One region of the Gracilibacillus saliphilus genome, then DNA from elsewhere that is predicted to be linked to it. Evidence: riboswitches for the same ligand, from Rfam matches in the RefSeq annotation. Region 1 holds a riboswitch; each other region holds the start of a gene.
The links. Region 1 has a riboswitch for S-adenosylmethionine ahead of GHT08_RS08510 (methionine ABC transporter ATP-binding protein). Riboswitches for the same ligand answer to the same signal wherever they lie in the genome.

Region 1 (5,993 bases):
ATTTCAAATAATGGAGATAAAACTCATCGTAAAATAACCTTGGTGCACCCAAGTTAACGTCATCATCGGTAAATCCAACTGGGATTGGAAAGTTCGCCTGATTAAATATTTGTTTGATATCTTGATTAAGTGAATGAGATAAATTCAAAGCTTGTTCTAAAACTTTTTTAATATCCACATCACCCACATGTTTAAGATAGTAGCTAAGTACACACTTGCCCATGGTATTCCCATTATAAACTGCCCAAAGTTTTCCCATTTCGGCTGCTGTTAGTTGTGATTTATCTGTTTCCATAACCTATCATTCCTTTTGTAAATACTATGTCTAAAATTCTTGGTTTAATATTATCTCTTCTTCCGAAACAATGAATCAATAGCTACTGGCTAATAATTGATATCTAATTAAGCAAGTAATAATTTTTTCACCCTGAGCATTTTTAGCCCCTCCGAAATGGGAAAGAGGTATTTCTGAAGGCGATACCCCTGTCGCTATACCATGAAAAGAAGCTAATGGGTATAGTTTGGTCCATCTATGTTAAAAGTGGGTGTGCCGTTTATTTTATTCTTGGAAACCGTATATTGATTGCAATACCCAATGTACTGGTTATTTGTATCTGTAAGTGCGCATACATTAATCATTAGTTGAACAATTATCTTTTTATCCATTACTTTAATATTAGACTATATAATTTTCATTTGTTTATCATCTGCCCTGAATGTAACGGTTTTAACATACTGTTTTTTCCCACGTGAAATTTTCATTAATGGAGGTTAATTTAATAGGAGTTCATACTGTGGAAAATCCGTATCAACATTGCATAGCACGTTTTTTAGGTGTTTTTTCAAAATCCACTTTTATCTTTAGCTGTTTTTATACTCTTTATACTTCTGATATGCAAGACGTTTATCAAAATAGATCTATTCTCTATATTCTCCACTGCTTTGCATTAGTTGTGCGGTTTTTTTACTACGAAAAGCAAGTCCCGATTATCTCGACTAGTTATTTCTCCGTTTCTTTTTTAGTATGAAAAAGCATGTATTCACCTTATTCCGAATAAAGTAGAAGTAATAATAAACAAGAAAAGGTGAAAACAATGTATTATGCTAACCCAAATATAAGGTCTCATTCACAAGTACGTCAGACTGATTATTCGATACTAGTAACAGGCGATGGTACGGTGTCAGTTGAACCAAATCAAGCAGTGGTTACCCTTGGCGTTATAACAGAAGATTCCAATCTCCAAAAAGCGCAACGCGAGAATGCTGAGTCTACCAACAACATTATTCAAGCACTGCTTCAAGAGAATATCCCCCGTCATCATATCCAGACATATGATTACCGGATGGATATTCAGTATGACTATGATGAAGGCATTCAAATTTTTAGAGGTTATCGTGTAACGAATTTGTTAGAGGTTATTATCGAACCAATTGACAAAGTTGGACTAATCATTGATACAGCCGTTGATTACGGTGCAAATACTGTCCGTAACATTCAATTAACGGTAGCAAATCAAGATCGATATTATCTAGAAGCGCTCCAAAAAGCGGTGGAAAATACGCAGATAAAAGCTAGCATTATTGCGCAGGAGTTAGGTGTAAGCATTAGTTCTATTCCGTATTCCTTAAAAGAAATTTCCAGACGTGAAGAAAGTGAAAGCCGACCAGTAGTTTTAGGAGTTTCCACAGACAGTCCTATCACCCCTATCGAACCAGGTAGACTAGCGATTAAAGCTAAAGTGGAAGCTGAATTTCGTTATTAGGTACACTCGATGCTCTCCCTATCTATTTCTTGCACTCACAAACTCTCCTCCTCTCCAATTTTCTGAATAGTTTTACTTTTTCAAAAAGAATTGACGAATGTCATCCGTGATGATATTATATTGGTTATGAATTGTATATGAAAGCTCTTATCAAGAGTGGTGGAGGGAATGGCCCTATGAAACCCGGCAACCGTCAGTTTACACTGATAGGTGCTAAATCCATCAAAGCGTTATGCTTTGAAAGATAAGAGGACAACGAATAATCATCCTTTCTGTCCTCTTAGTGCAGAAAGGTTTTTTTATGTGTTTACGATATTGTAAACGAAGGAGAGTGAAAGAATGATTCGCATAAAAAACTTATCGAAACTTTATCAAACAAAAAAACAACAAGTGCAAGCTGTCGATAATGTTTCACTTAATATAGAACAAGGCGAAATATTTGGCGTTATTGGTTATAGTGGTGCTGGTAAAAGTACTTTCGTTCGATTAATTAATCGATTAGAGGAGCCAACCAATGGCTCGGTTGTTATCCATGAGAAAGATATTACCAAAATGTCAACGAACCAATTACGTAAAAAACGCCAAAAAATAGGTATGATTTTCCAACATTTTAACTTGCTATGGTCTCGAACCGTTTTCGATAACATTGCATTTCCACTTGAAATCGCTAGTGTTTCGAAAACAGAGCAAAAAAAGAAAGTACAAGAGTTAATTAATCTTGTTGGACTTGCAGGAAAAGAGAATGCTTACCCATCACAATTAAGTGGTGGACAGAAGCAACGTGTAGGAATTGCTCGAGCACTTGCCAATGATCCTGAAGTATTACTTTGTGATGAGGCGACTTCAGCGCTAGATCCTGAAACTACCGATGATATCCTAGATTTGTTAGTATCTATTAATAAAAAGTTAAACCTAACTGTTATATTAATTACACATGAAATGCACGTTATTCAAAAGATTTGTCACCGTGTTGCTGTAATGGAAAATGGTAATGTTGTGGAAACAGGTGACGTACTAGATGTTTTCGTAAAACCACAATCAAAAACGACCAAACGATTTGTACAGCAACTCAATCCTTTAGAATACGAAAAGGAAAACTTAGTAGAATTTATTAATGACAAGGAAGATAGTGAGGTTGTCAAATTACACTTTATAGGAAATAATGCAAAACGCGCAGTTATTAGTGAAGTAGCTAAGAAATTTGATGTTGAGATAAACATTTTACAAGGATCGATTGCGCCAACACAGGAAGGGGCATATGGTACCCTATATGTTGAAATAAATGGTGATAAAAAAATCTTAGAGGAGACTATTACTTTTCTAGAAGGCACCGGAGTGGAAGTAGAGGTGTTAAGACATGTTTGAGCAATTATTTCCAAATGTAGTAATGGATGATATGTGGCAAGCTACTTGGGAAACACTATACATGACCATTTTTGCCGGTATTGGTACCTTTGTTCTTGGGATTATACTTGGATTATTGCTTTTCCTAACTGACCAAGGTAACCTTTGGCAAAATAGATGGATAAACTTTATTTCGGCAACTATTGTTAACGTATTTCGAGCAATACCATTTATTATATTAATTTTATTACTTTTCCCTTTTACTGACTTTTTAATTGGTACAATTCGTGGTTGGAAAGCGGCATTACCTGCTTTAATTATTGGATCAGCTCCTTTCTACGCACGTCTTGTCGAAATCGGTTTGAAAGAAGTGGATAAAGGGGTTATCGAGGCTGCGAAATCTATGGGAGCAAAAGCTTCTACGATTATTTTTAAAGTATTATTACCTGAATCGATGCCAGCGATTATTTCTGGGCTTACCGTTACATTAATTGCCCTAATCAGCTATACAGCGATGGCAGGTGTAATTGGTGCTGGTGGATTAGGTGACCTTGCTTATATGAAAGGTTTCCAACGCTGGGATTTTGATGTAGTATTTCTCTGTACTGTATTTATTGTAGTTATCGTGTTTATTGTTCAATTTATTGGGGATTTCCTATCCAAAGTGATAGATAAAAGATAAAATTTTAAATTTAAGAAGGGATGATCTATTGTGAAAAAACTAATTATTTTTTTACTTACAGCATTACTGTCTTTAGCACTTGTAGCATGTGGTACAGCAGACAATGAGGAAGGTGCAGAAGACACTAGCAATGGTGAAGAAAACACAGAAGAAACTAACGATGAAGGTGCAACTGAAGAAAATGAAGAGTTAACAAAGATTGTTGTTGGGGCGTCAGCAGTTCCTCACTCTGAAGTACTTGAACAAGCTGCACCATTATTAGAGGAACAAGGTATCGAGCTTCAAATTGAAACATATCAAGAATATGTACTACCAAACCAAGACTTAGATAGTGGATTATTGGATGCTAACTATTACCAACATACGCCATTCTTGGAAACTGAAAAAGAACAAAAAGGTTATGACTTTGTCGACCTTGGTGGAGTTCACATTGAACCAATAGGATTTTACTCTAAAAACGTTGAAAGTGTAGAAGATATTGAAGAAGGAACAACCATTATTATGAGTCGTAATGTTCCAGACCATGGTCGTAATTTGTTACTATTACAAGAAGAAGGACTTATTACTCTTGACGAAGATGTTGATCCAACTGAAGCCACAGTTGAAGATATTGTAGAAAACCCATTAAACTTGGAGTTTGATACAAGTATTGAACCTGCGCTTTTAACGCAAAATTATGAAAGAGAAGAAGATACAGTTGTGGCAATCAACACGAACTATGCAATTGAACATGGCTTAGTACCAACAGAAGATGCCATCATTCTTGAAAGTCCTGACTCACCATATGCTAACTTAATTGTTGCTCGTTCTGAAGATGAAGATAATGAAGCACTCCAAACATTAGTAGATGTACTACGTTCTGAAGAAATCCAAACATTTATGGAAGAAGAATACGACGGAGCAATCATTCCTGTATCTGAATAAGTAAACTACAACACCTAGTTATGAAACTAGGTGTTTTTTAAACTTAATAAGAAAAGCGCAGAGTGCCCGTTTAGAAACGTAGCGGCGTCAGAATCAACTGAGATAAAGGAATCACGGTGAGCTTACGAACCGATGATGACTTATCGCAGGGCGATTCGTGAAATCGCCTAGTTTCTGGGCGCTTGCGTAGACAGGCACCCAATTCTTATACTTTCTTTGCTAATAAGAAAAACTGGGCAAACATAAAGTTGTTGTTGTAACCGATGAGTTATTGATAAAATAATGATATAAGTAAAGCTCTACTAGTTGTAAACTATCTTAGTAAAAAGCAAATACAGTTTCGTTGATAGTTGTTGATTGACGATCAATCATTTGATTCGTAGAATCTCCCGATTTCTTTCTATATAGGCACACCTTTCAATTAATTATTTTGAGGAGCTGACAATTATGCAGCAATTACACTTTGAAGATGCGTGGAACAGAACCATTAGTAATGAAGATCGTTTAGATATAAAGAAGATTTTTGAGCAAACAAAAAAGGATGCGGAAGATGGAGTCACGTTTGTTCCGGTCAGAACAGCAGTAAATCACCGCAATGACTTACTCATTACAACATTAATTCATAACTTCCAATCGGAAGAAACGGACTTAACCAATATCAACATCCAACTCTTTCAAGACAACAAGCAAATAGCCAGCCAGTATATTGAGGAATCCAGATTATGCTTTCCAGCTAAAACAAGCATGCCGTGGACATTTATCTTTCCTGAAATGGGAGATGAAAATAAACGAAATGTCCCCTATTCATTGAAAGTGGGACATTAATCCTGTCCCACTACCCTACCTCATCTCGATTCCGATAGCCGAATTGACTAGTTATTAAAGCGACTAGGCCAATTACTAGCAAAACCACTAATGGTGTCCACGTAAATGCTTCTACCGGAATTTGTGGGATGTGGTTAAAACTCGAAATGTTTGCTAACCATTCTGGTATGTCTATCATCCCACCTAAGTATACAGTGAAGAACGAAAATACCAGATATGCCCATACTAATGATGTCCATTTTGGCAGAAACGCAAATAACAGATTGGCAAGCGCTAAGATAATAAGCATCGCAGGTACATAAGACATCCCCGCTTTCAAGATATTTTTCAAAGGAATCGGATCGTCCATTACCGCCGCTCCTGCTGCCCATAATCCATATAGTGCAATAAATAATGAAACTGCACCTATTACTACTGATACACCAAGATAATAGCTTAGTAATTTATATCTTGAA
Region 2 (5,993 bases), on a different contig from region 1:
TTGCTTTTTTAGCCATCTGTGCACAAATGGTATTAGCTTGATTTTCTACTTGTTCTCCTAAACCGCCTCTTGCTGGAACAAACGTACAATTCGCAGCATGTTCTAATGGCTTCATCTGATTAGCTACTTCCGCCATCGATGTGCCACCTGTAACTGCTATTGTTTGATTGGAAGTTAATATGGAACTTAAAAACTGTACACATGCTTTCCCCATGTCCTGCTTTACAGATAGTTGTGTGTCACTATTTCCAGATACGATAATGACATGCTCCAATTGTAATTTATCCTTAATTTGAGATTCTAAAACACGAAATTCGGAAATTTCACTCATAAACGAGGACAACTTCTCAATAATCGTATCCCCTTCGTCCGTAACCTGCATTCCTTTAGAAGTTACCATTATAAAACCATGCTTGCTTAAAAACTCAATTTCACTACGAACAACTCGTTCTTTTAGTTTGATATTGTCAGCTAAGCTACGGCGTCCGATTGGTTGCATCATTTGTATGTAATGAAGTATTTTATATCGTTTCTGCATGATATCGAGTAAATCTGGGTACAATTTTTCTTGAATATCTAATAAATCCTTCAATCGGAAACGCTCCTTTATCATTTGCCGGGGATTTTTTGTCCCTCCCAGTCGCATTTCGTCCCACTTAGAACAAAAAAAATAACTTCCATAATTATTGTATCAAATGGCTTAACATCTCTCAACTATTTTCTGAATTATTTTTCTTCTTTAGATAACTTTCGATCTTTTCCATGTCGACTAGCTCCATATCGACAATCGTATCTTCATGTTTAATGACAGGGATCATGAGATGATAAGCTTCTAGCAGTACATCATCATTATAAATATTAAATTCTTCAATTTCAAACAAATAGTCTTGTTGCAACATTTCTAGCATCACTTTTGCTTGATCACAAAGGCTACAGTTTTCTTTACCATATAGTTTTAATTTCATCATTCCCACCCTTTAACTTGATTACAAACTCTCGACAAAATCTGCTGCATGAAACCTCTCTATGTCTCACTCTTCAAGTATCACGAAAAAACTAATGATTAGTTGGAACCCGACACTGAGTTTGTTGACCGGACACTAAGTACGTTATTTGTCAGAATAACGTACTTTTTTTGATGTTAACGGACATTGAATCCCTTATGCCAGGTCATTTCAGCTTATATGAGCACCATTTTGCTCAATAGCGGAATAGATGTCCGCAGGCAACCTAAAAACGGCGATTTTGTCATAAATAACCGAACAAATGTCCGCAATTAGCCCGTATTTCTAGTTTGGTGCTAATCGTCTATAAGCCTTTACCGATCATCATTTCACTTTATAGCTTTCATTCCTGTGTCGATCATTTCTTGAATCACATCTGCTGATTGGTGAAGTTGTTGTTGTTCTTTCTCTGTCAGTTCTAATTCTATTACTTCACGGATGCCATTTTCGTTTAGCAGTACTGGCACACCGAGATAGAGATCATTCAATCCGTATTGTCCCTCTAATTTTGCGGAAACAGTTAAAATGGCATTTTCGTTGTTTAAAATCGCTTTTGTTAGGCGGACCAATCCTAGACCAATACCGTAATAGGTTGCTCCTTTTCGTTCAATAATATGATAAGCTGCATCTCGAACGTTCTCAAATATCTCTGTCATAGCTGGATTTTGATAAAAGTTATCGATTCCTGCATATTGACTTAAAGGTACACCACCTATTTGTACATGACTCCAGACCGGCAGTTCCGAATCACCGTGCTCACCAATGATATAGGCATGTACATTACGTGGATCGACTTCAAAGTGTTCTCCTAATAAATAACGGAAACGCGCAGTATCCAGGATCGTTCCAGAACCAATGACGCGCTCCTTCGGCAAGCCTGAAATTTCTCTTGTCAAATGTGTTAATATATCCACCGGATTGGTCGCAACAACAAAGATGCCTTGGAAGTCAACATCCATGACTTTTTCGACAATACCTTTAAATATTTTTGCATTCTTCGTCACAAGATCCAACCTGGTTTCACCCGGTTTTTGATTGGCACCTGCTGTAATGACAACTAAATCTGCGTTATGGCACTCTTGATAATCTCCTGCTTTGATACGCATCGGATTTCCAAATGCCATCCCATGATTTAAGTCACGAGCTTCTCCCTCTGCTTTCGCTTGATTCAAATCAATCAGGACTAATTCATTGACAACACCTTGATTTAATAGCGCATAAGCATAACTAGTACCGACTAAGCCTGTTCCAATAATGACTACTTTTCTTAATTTTGTTTTGCGTATTGCCACAAAAAACCATTCCTTCCATCAAAAAATGGGATATAGTTATACTATATCCCATTTTTACTACTTATGAAACAATGATATCTGAAAATTATGTGAATAGTTGAGCAATAACTTCTTCTGCACCTAAAACCCCTGATGTCGATAATCCGTAAATATAACTCTTTCGGATCGAAATAGCATCAGCACCTTGTTGTAAATAGCGGTTTAATTCATCTTTCGACTTCACTTCTGCTTCAACGACAACGGTTAATCTTTCGCTTGCAATAATATTAATCTGTTCCAGCAAATCCAAATTAGATTCATTAATATTGGACAGGATAATCCCATCAACTTGTTGTTCCAGACTTGAACGAACATCATCTAATGACAAGTCTCCATAAACAAAGATCGGTAATGTTGTAAATTGTTTTATATATTGAATCTCTTCCCAATTAATATAGCGTTTTTGATATTCTTGTGCCACTTGTTCTGCTAGTGGGCTTTGATTCGCATAATTTTTCTTAGCAAAAATTGGATCAACAACAAAGTTGGTAGTTCCTTTCACTAGTTGATCTGCTTTTAAATGAATTTCATCTTTAGATATAGACAAAATAATTGCCTGATAACCGGCTAGTTCAGCACGCTGAATAAAATGTTTGGTAAGTTCTAAATCTTGAAAAATATGAGCTTGGAACCATAGCTCACTACCTGGAACAGCATCACTAATTTCTTCAATGCTATAGGATGAATGACTGCTAACAATAAAAGGAACACCTTGCTTACTGGCAGCTTTTGCAGTTGCTAATTCTCCATCTTCGTGAAAATAAGTCTGCGCACCTACTGCACCTAATAATAGTGGAGAGATTTTTAGTTTGGACGGTGAAGTGTTATTAAGTATAAATGATGTAGCATTTGCTTTCTTGGATGTTATTTGATCTAAATATAATTTAGCTGTTTCGGATAATTGCTTTTCAGCTACTTCCTCTAGACTAGCTACAAAATTTCCCTTTACATTTGTTTTTACCATGTTATATGCCTCCTATTAATTTAGGGAAACAAAAAAGCCCTCTTGATAAACAAGAGAGACTAAAGCTATTATCTCCCTCTTATTTTTCAAACTAAAGTTTGCAGGATTTAGCACCTTTTAAGCATGGATTGCTTAAGGTTGCCGGGTTTCATCGGGCCAGTCCCTCCACCTCTCTTCATAAGAGTATCTATATGTTTTAGTTTTTCATTTTATTAGCTCTTTCGATTTCTAATGCTTTTAATTGCCTTCTTAAAATCTTTCCACTGATTTTGGTTTTTGGTAATTCTTCCATTACTTCAATTTCTCTAGGTGCAGCATGTGCTGAAAGATTTTTTCTCACATATAATCGAATGTCTTCCAGTAATTGATCTGATGGTTGATATCCTACTCTTAACGTAATAAAGGCTTTGACCAATTCTCCACGTAATTCATCCGGTTTACCTATTACACCAGCTTCTTCTACTGCAGGATGTTCAATTAATTTGCTTTCCACTTCAAACGGACCGATACGCTCACCGGCAGAGTTGATCATGTCATCGTTACGACCTTGGAAAAAGACATATCCTTCTTCATCTTGTAAAGCGAGGTCTCCAGAGATATACCAGCCCTCATATTGAAAATAAGATTTAAACTTGTCTTTGTTTCCCCAAATCTCTTTCATTAGTCCTGGCCAAGGCGTACGAACTGCTAGTTGACCTACTTCACCTCGAGGCAACTCCTTACCTTCTTCATCTAAGATACCTACCTGCACACCAGGAAAAGGTCTGCCCATTGAACCTGGTTTGATTTTTTCAGCTGGAAGGTTGACAATTAAGTGTCCACCAGTCTCTGTCATCCACCAAGTATCGTGAATGCGGACATTTAAGCTCTTCCATGCCCATTGGATTACTTCAGGGTTTAGAGGCTCACCAACACTTAATACATGTCGTACAGATGATAAATCAAATTGTTTATAGAGGTCCCCTTTTGACAGAAGCATACGGAAAGCTGTCGGTGCACTATACCAAATCGTTACTCCTAATTCTTCAATTAAAGAATACCAATTCTCAGCACTGAAGCGTCCACCTTGGATCACAACGGTTGCTCTGTTCAATAGTGGTGCAAACAAGCCATATACACTGCCTGTCACCCAGCCTGGATGAGACGTACACCAATAAACATCATCATCTTTAATATCTAGTACCCATTTTCCTGTCACGATATGATGTTGTGCTGCACGATGGGCATGTAGTACGCCTTTTGGTTTACCAGTAGAACCACTAGTATAATGAATAATTAAACCATCCTCCCAGTCAACCCATTCCACATACTGATCACCGTCAACAGGTTGTAACGGTTCTTTCTCGATATCCTCTACAAAAAGAATCGACTCTAGTGAAGGAATATCGTCTTTCGGTACACGTTTAACTAACTCCTGATCAGTAATTAGTAAAGTACCAGCACAATCATTGATACGGTCTCTAACCGCTTCTTCCATAAATGCTTCAAACAAAGGACCAGCGATAGCCCCTACTTTAATAGCTGCTAAGATCGCGATATAGCATTCAGGTGTTTTAGGGAGAAATACAAAAACACGATCCCCTTTCGTTACCCCATATTCTTTTAAAATGCGAGCATAATGGTCAGTTTGATCCTTTACTTCTTTAAACGTATACGATTGCTTTTCGTCCTCATTCATATAATGGAGAGCAATTTTATCACCATATCCCTCGGCTACATGACGATCAATTGTTTCATATGCTGCATTAATTTTCCCAGTCTTCGCAGCAGATAATAAATCTTTTGCATCTGACCAATCAAAATTTTCTCTTATTTCGCCATAGTTGCTTAGGTTATATTCTCCTTTAATAGTTGCGATATGTGTTGTTGCCTGCTGTGTCATTTGATGTTCCCCCTTGAAGACCGGTTACTGTTTGTTCAAGTCTAAAGATTCTAAAATTTCTGATTTTAAATGTGCTAACTCTTCACTTCCACGATCCCTTGGTCGCTCTTGTTCTATCATAATCTCTTTCTCTACCTCTCCTGGTTGCCCTCTTAAAATAACAACACGGTCACATAGATAAGTTGCTTCATCTATATCGTGTGTTACTAATACAATAGTAGATTGATATTTTTTCCAAACATCTAATAATAAATCTTGTAATTGCATTTTTGTGAAAGCATCTAATGCACTAAACGGTTCATCCAAAAGGAGAATTTCTGGCGATGTCACCAGTGCTCTCGCAATGGCTACACGTTGTGCCATACCTCCTGATAACTCACGAGGATAAAGCTTTTCTTTTCCCCTTAAACCTACACTTTCTAAATACTCAATAGCTCTATTTTCCTTATCTTTACGGCTACCTGTCAATCCGAATGTTACATTATCTAACACATTTAACCATGGTAGCAGTCTCGGCTCTTGGAAAATAAAGCCTGTTGTATCATGAATTTCTTTTGATACGGTTCCGTTAATTTCAATTTCACCATCATATTCAGGATCCAGCCCTGATATTGCCCTTAGTAAGGTACTTTTCCCACATCCACTAGTTCCAAGCAAACCGATAATTTCTCCCGGTTTCACTTCTAAGTTAACATTTTGTACGGCAGTAGTACCATTAAACGTACGGCTTACATCTCTTAATGCTAGACTCATATTAAATACTCCTTCCTATTTCTCTAAACGATCCTGCCAGTGCAAGGAACGATCTTCTA
Region 3 (5,993 bases), on a different contig from region 1:
TTACAAAAGTGGATCTGCAGATCACGCTGATCCCACAGGAGTCGAAGTGGACAGCCGCAGCGATGGTTTCCTGTACAAGCTATTTCAAAATGGCAACTCTGCTTACAAATGCGTTGATACCGCGGATTATATGCTTTCCTATATTAAGGAAAGCACAGAGCGCCCGTTTAGAAGCGTAGCGACTGGAGCGGATCAACTGAGATAAAGGAACCCCGGTGAGTTTACGAACCGATGATGACTTTCACCTAAAGGCATAAGTGCGACTAAGCCTCTGGTTTCACCAATCGGCAAGTCTTCTTTATCGTAGGGCGATTCGTGAAGTCGCCTAGTTTCTGGGCGCTCGGAGCTAGACAAGCACACACTTTTATACTTTCTTGCCTTATAATCAAAAAAAGCTTAAAACCTATTCCATTTACTTAATAGGTTCCAAGCTTTGATTATAATTCATAGGGTGTTTCCTGATAAACATAATAATTCAGCCAATTAGAGATCAATATATTAGAATGTGTGCGCCAGCGTAGTTTTGGTGTTTGATTCGGATCATTATTCGGATAATAATTTTCTGGTATGATCGGGTTTAATCCAGCTGCCATATCCCGATCAAACTCTTTCTTTAATGTTAAAGCATCATATTCTGGGTGGCCTGTAACAAAGATTTGTTTACCATCTGTTGAGGCGACCATATATACTCCCGCTTGCTCCGACTCACTTAATATCTTCAATCTTGAGACCTTTTCGATATCTTCTTTTCGTATATCAGCATGACGTGAATGGGGCACTAAAAACTCCTCATCAAAACCACTGACTAACTTCTCTCTTGGTTCATTGAGCGTATGTGTATAAATGCCTGATAATTTTTCCGGCATCATATACTTATCTACCCCGTAATGATAGTAGAGACCTGCCATTGCACCCCAACAAATATGCAGGGTAGAGGTGACATTCGTTTTACTCCACTTCATAATTTCAGACAGTTCATCCCAGTAATTCACTTCTTCGTAAGCTAGTTTTTCAATTGGTGCACCAGTAATGATTAGTCCATCATATCTATTAGCCTTTACATCATCAATCGATTTATAAAATTGCTTTAAATGCTCTACCGATGTATTCCTGGAAGTATGTGTACTCGTATGCAATAATCCTACCTCTAATTGTAATGGGCTGTTTCCTAATAATCGTAATAAATGGGTTTCGGTTTGCTGCTTTAATGGCATTAAATTTAATATTAATATTTTAAGTGGCCGAATGTCTTGTTTAAATGCCCGGCTTTCATCCATAACAAAAATATTCTCTTCTTGTAACTTACTCTTGGCTGGTAATAAATCCGGCACTTTGATAGGCATTTTTTGTGGCTCCTTTGTTAATAAATTCCCTAAAATGAAAAAATTCACGATAACATCTATTTTATCGATATTTTGGATTAAAATAAAGGGAAATGTTTTAAAATTCTGACATATTATATTTCTAATATTATGGTTAAAAAGGATGCCCTCCTATACGTAAGGCATCCTATCTATTACGACATCCATTTTGGTGGTGTATCTTTTCCCCAATAAACTTCTGCTATCGGGAAGTGCTCTTCGAATTGATCGACTTGCAAATGATAGTGGAATTGAAAATAATAACCGTCTTGTGGTCTTCTTAACCGATTGACATGAAACTTTGCAACATTTTCTTTATCTTTTATATGGTATAAGTTAAAGATACGCTCTCCATATCCGCCTGAGGGCTCTTCGGCAATCATTAAATATTGGCTTTCTTCTTCACCAATTTCTTTATATAGTGCATCTAATACCGTTTCAAGATTTGGTAAGACAGTTCGATTAAGATCTCCATTCACTTTTGCCGAGATTTTTGTACCTAGCTTTGTTTGCACTTGTTCTTTTGCAAGATGATTTAATTCCTCGAGATAAAGTTGATTCGAGTCTTCAAGAATTAAGTTTTCTTCTGTTATCGAATCTTCAATTTCTTCTTTATCTACTTGTTTCGACTGATCTTCGCTTGGCTCAATGTCCTTTTTGCCTAGGTCTACATCAGCATTAGTGTAGATAGGGGGAACATATAACCCAAGCGTTAATATCGTCACTAATAAAACGGTTAATTTTTTCATCCACATTTTCATCTCGATCGAACTCCCTCACATCGACTTACTAAAATTTTATCATTTTTTACTAATTTGTCCATACATGTAAAGGGGTTTTTCATTTTTTACATAATTTTTACTTATGTTTGTGCTAAGCTTTGTCTCGGAATTTCTGGTTGTTCTGCATCAATCACTTCACCATTAAGGGAGTTACCTAATGTAACAACAATTTCAAGAATTATTTTTCCATCATTTGTACATTCTCCTCACCTTATTTTGAAATAAAAAAATCCTTCCCTATAAAAGATAGAGAAGGATTCTACGATTAATTACATTATACTACACAAAAAACAATCGTGGTCGAATCTTCTCATCTTCGAATCAAAATCGATTCTCTGAAAGTGGCACCGGGCACATACGTGCTGGTTGCCGAGGCTTCGCAGGGTCAGTCCCTCCACCTCTCTGGATAAGAAAATCTTGCGTTTTATTAAATTGTAAATACATCACTTGGATTTGCTACAAATCATATCATACTACTTAAAAAACAACAAGCGCTTTTTTTAATTTTCAGATAATAGTATAAATCTGTTCATTTCACACCAAAATAAGGATGATAGTTTACGTACAAATAAGGTGGGAAAAACAATGGATCAAGAACATATTGATAAGTGGAAAGACCTTGAACATGATTTAGACCATGCCATTCCGGAAGAAGTCCTTCCAGATATCGCTTATTACCGGACTCTTGTTGTTAACGTCATCATGATCGGTGCTCCAAATGAAGATTGGGTCTTAATCGATAGTGGCACGCGCAAATATCATGATAGAATTCTTCACGCTTGCGAATACCGTTATGGCAATAAACCACCACAAGCAATTATATTAACCCATGGTCATTTTGATCATATCGGTTCCGCGAAAAAATTGACAGAATACTGGAACGCACCAATATATATCCACGAAAACGAAATGGATTTTGTCACAGGCAAGAAGGAATACCCTCCAGGGGATCCAACTGTTGGTGGAGGAATGATTTCATTATTATCAACAATATTTCCTACCAAGCCAGAACACTTGGAAGGTCTTGTAACAGCATTACCAAATGATGGTTCTGTTCCTTTTCTCGAGGATTGGCAGTACATCAAAACACCCGGACACACCCCCGGTCACATTAGTTTGTTTCGTGAAAAAGATCGTGTTTTAATTGCAGGTGATGCCCTTTCAACTGAAAAACCAGAGTCATCCTGGGCAGTGTTTTTCCCTTTACAGCACGTTTACGGACCACCTGCTTATTTTACTGAAGACTGGATTAGCGCAGAAGAGACTGTCAAAAAGCTAGCTGATCTAAACCCCGACATGATAATCGCTGGTCACGGTTTACCGATGGAAGGCGAGACAATGAAAAAGGAACTAAGAAAACTGGCAGACAACTTTATTGAACAAGCAATTCCTAAACATAAGCGTCAGTGATTAATCAATTAAATGCACTAGTCGACGAAACTACTTATACATGAGTCTTCTACAGCTATGATTTCTTGGCTATCCTCGCTTGACTTCTATACTGTTTCGTTGTGAGATGGTGTTAAATCTATTTTTGACATAAGCAGTATAGAAAGGTAAGACTAACTAAAACGAAAAAACAGTAGAAGAGTGGTATTAGCAATTTACCACTCTTCTTTATTCAATCTATCGAGAAGTTTTCATCCTACTATCGTTTCGGTTTTTTCGGACTGCCAAAACACCTATAGTCACACCACTAACAATGAAGGCAATTCCTATCAAAATCCATTGAAAGATATTGGTTGCTGTACTTGGGAGTGTGGATCCTCCACTTTTTTCAATAATTGCCTGCTCAGCTTGCTCACTATCCTTATCCAATACAGTGAAAGTACTAAAATGTTGAACATTTGCTGTTACTTTTCCGTCCTTATAATTTCCGCCAACCGATTCCCATTTTTGACTATCCTCGTTTAAGTGATAGATACTTAATTCATTTAGATTATCAATTCTTTGTTCTTTTAAGATAAAAGAAATCGTGACAGAATGAGTACCAAATTCACTTATTTCCTCATCATTCTGTTTAATAGTAAAATCATAGACAGCACTTGCAGCATGTTCTATATCAGCAAGTTTGTCCAGTGTTATAAGTGCTTCAGCCTCTACCAAAATTACGGAAGGAATGATTAACTCTACCTCATTATTTCGAATATGGAGAGCAGCTCCTTTATCTTTCAACAGTTTAACTTGATCCTCTGTTAATTGAATGGTTACTGGTCCCTTTTCTACTGGGAATTCGACAATAAGCAGATTACCATCGCTGATTTTTTCTATGTCTGATAAATCAATCGCTGCTACTCCATCGTTTATATCTGGTTTTGTGATAACAGGGACTTCCTCTGATTCACTGTCACGATCCGTACTTCCGTCAGTCGAATCCGGTTCTGAATCACTATCTGGAAGTGATGGATTGTCTTTATTTTCATCTGGTTTTTCTGAAGGATCTGTTTCATCCTCTTCTATGTCATCATCTGATGGTTCTTCATATTGTGCCATAAATTCATTAAAGGTATCCCAAATATCTCCCCAGATGATTTGGCCATTTTGATCTCTTTCAAATTCCGTAATTTCTTCTAAGACAGCTAAAACATCTTGAGGGACCTGATCACCAGATTGATTCGCAGTTTCCTGGCCAGTGTACATAAAATTATTATTTGTTAGAAGGCGTGATGGATATTGATCTACCGCTTCTTCAGCATTTCCTTCTTTCGTATGGAAAGAAATGAAGCCGTCAATTGAGAAGTTCTCCTCAATTCCAGAATAAGTGGTAAACGAAATATTGCCACCTTCGTTATCAAATGCATAATTATTCTCTGCAATCACAACTGGATTACTATTACTATCAAAACCTACTGCACCATTACCAAATGCAATACTATTTCGAATCACATGTGGGACATATACACCTTCTCCACCAAGCTTGAATCCATTTTTACTACCATTACCAGGTTCACTTCCTGTTACATAGCCATTATTAAAAGCAATACTATTCTCAATAGTGACTGCACCAATTGCCCCAGTTCCTACTTTAGTGTATAGATCCCAACCATCGTCAATGTTATTATGTGAAATGGAACCCCGAAATATATTACCTTCTCCTACTGTCAATTTCGCTGCGAACCCGTCCGCATTATTTTCAGAAGGATCCCGATTATCGAATGTCATACTATTTAAAACAAGATTATTGGAAGGCCATTCCTCTATAGTATTTGCTTGATCTGTACGGCTTATCTGTAATCCGGTATCACCATTTTCATAAACAGCAACATTCTCAATAATATTATGACTACCTCCAATATGAAATCCTTTCATATTGGGGCCTGACCGTGTAAAATCAATCCCTTTAATGTGCCAATAATCTCCACTATGGACAACACCTTCTGTTCGGGTATCAAAATCAATGACTGGCCTATTGTCCGCCTCAGGATCGGCTATTAAAACTTTTCTGTCTTCTTCTGTTCCGTCATTGTACTTGGCAATCTCCAATCTTTTATTGCGAAGATAATGACCTTCCTGCACTATAATTTTCTGACCTTTTTGTACATAATCAATAGCCGTGTCTAAATCTAAAGGCTGCTCCCTTGACCCATCTCCCTTACTTGTACCATCTGGGGCAACGTAAATATTCCCTTCTTCACCCGCGTAAGTTTTCATTGACACAGTGAAATTTTGTATAATCGAACTGTAATCTGTCAGCTCTTGCGTATCATCAGGGACAAACACAACAGTAAAATTAGTATTGAGATTAGATTCTAGTGTTGTTTCAAGATCAACTAATTCATTTCCTGTAACATGGATATCTTCCGCAATAATATCATGTCCTTTCCTAACAGTCACTCTCCCATCAACATTT

Region 2: another riboswitch for S-adenosylmethionine. It lies ahead of GHT08_RS01550 (alpha-hydroxy-acid oxidizing protein); the one in region 1 lies ahead of GHT08_RS08510 (methionine ABC transporter ATP-binding protein).
Region 3: another riboswitch for S-adenosylmethionine. It lies ahead of GHT08_RS15770 (YpjP family protein); the one in region 1 lies ahead of GHT08_RS08510 (methionine ABC transporter ATP-binding protein).

What each region holds. Positions count from the first base shown of each region.
Region 1 is NZ_WJEB01000006.1:82,238-88,230, forward strand. It holds gene GHT08_RS08500 (DUF3231 family protein) at 1-295, opposite strand, end outside; gene GHT08_RS08505 (SIMPL domain-containing protein) at 1,095-1,763, shown strand; SAM riboswitch class I at 1,908-2,014, shown strand; gene GHT08_RS08510 (methionine ABC transporter ATP-binding protein) at 2,103-3,128, shown strand; gene GHT08_RS08515 (methionine ABC transporter permease) at 3,121-3,789, shown strand; gene GHT08_RS08520 (MetQ/NlpA family ABC transporter substrate-binding protein) at 3,820-4,713, shown strand; gene GHT08_RS08525 (SLAP domain-containing protein) at 5,161-5,538, shown strand; gene GHT08_RS08530 (ABC transporter permease) at 5,549-5,993, opposite strand, start outside.
Region 2 is NZ_WJEB01000001.1:327,776-333,768, reverse strand. It holds gene GHT08_RS01565 (sugar-binding transcriptional regulator) at 1-592, opposite strand, end outside; gene GHT08_RS01560 (glutaredoxin family protein) at 711-965, opposite strand; gene GHT08_RS01555 (L-lactate dehydrogenase) at 1,334-2,290, opposite strand; gene GHT08_RS01550 (alpha-hydroxy-acid oxidizing protein) at 2,382-3,299, opposite strand; SAM riboswitch class I at 3,376-3,483, opposite strand; gene acsA (acetate--CoA ligase) at 3,496-5,181, opposite strand; gene GHT08_RS01540 (ABC transporter ATP-binding protein) at 5,206-5,934, opposite strand; gene GHT08_RS01535 (ABC transporter permease) at 5,950-5,993, opposite strand, start outside.
Region 3 is NZ_WJEB01000027.1:42,320-48,312, forward strand. It holds gene metA (homoserine O-acetyltransferase MetA) at 438-1,343, opposite strand; gene GHT08_RS15770 (YpjP family protein) at 1,517-2,122, opposite strand; SAM riboswitch class I at 2,451-2,556, opposite strand; gene GHT08_RS15775 (MBL fold metallo-hydrolase) at 2,729-3,553, shown strand; gene GHT08_RS15780 (bacterial Ig-like domain-containing protein) at 3,770-5,993, opposite strand, start outside.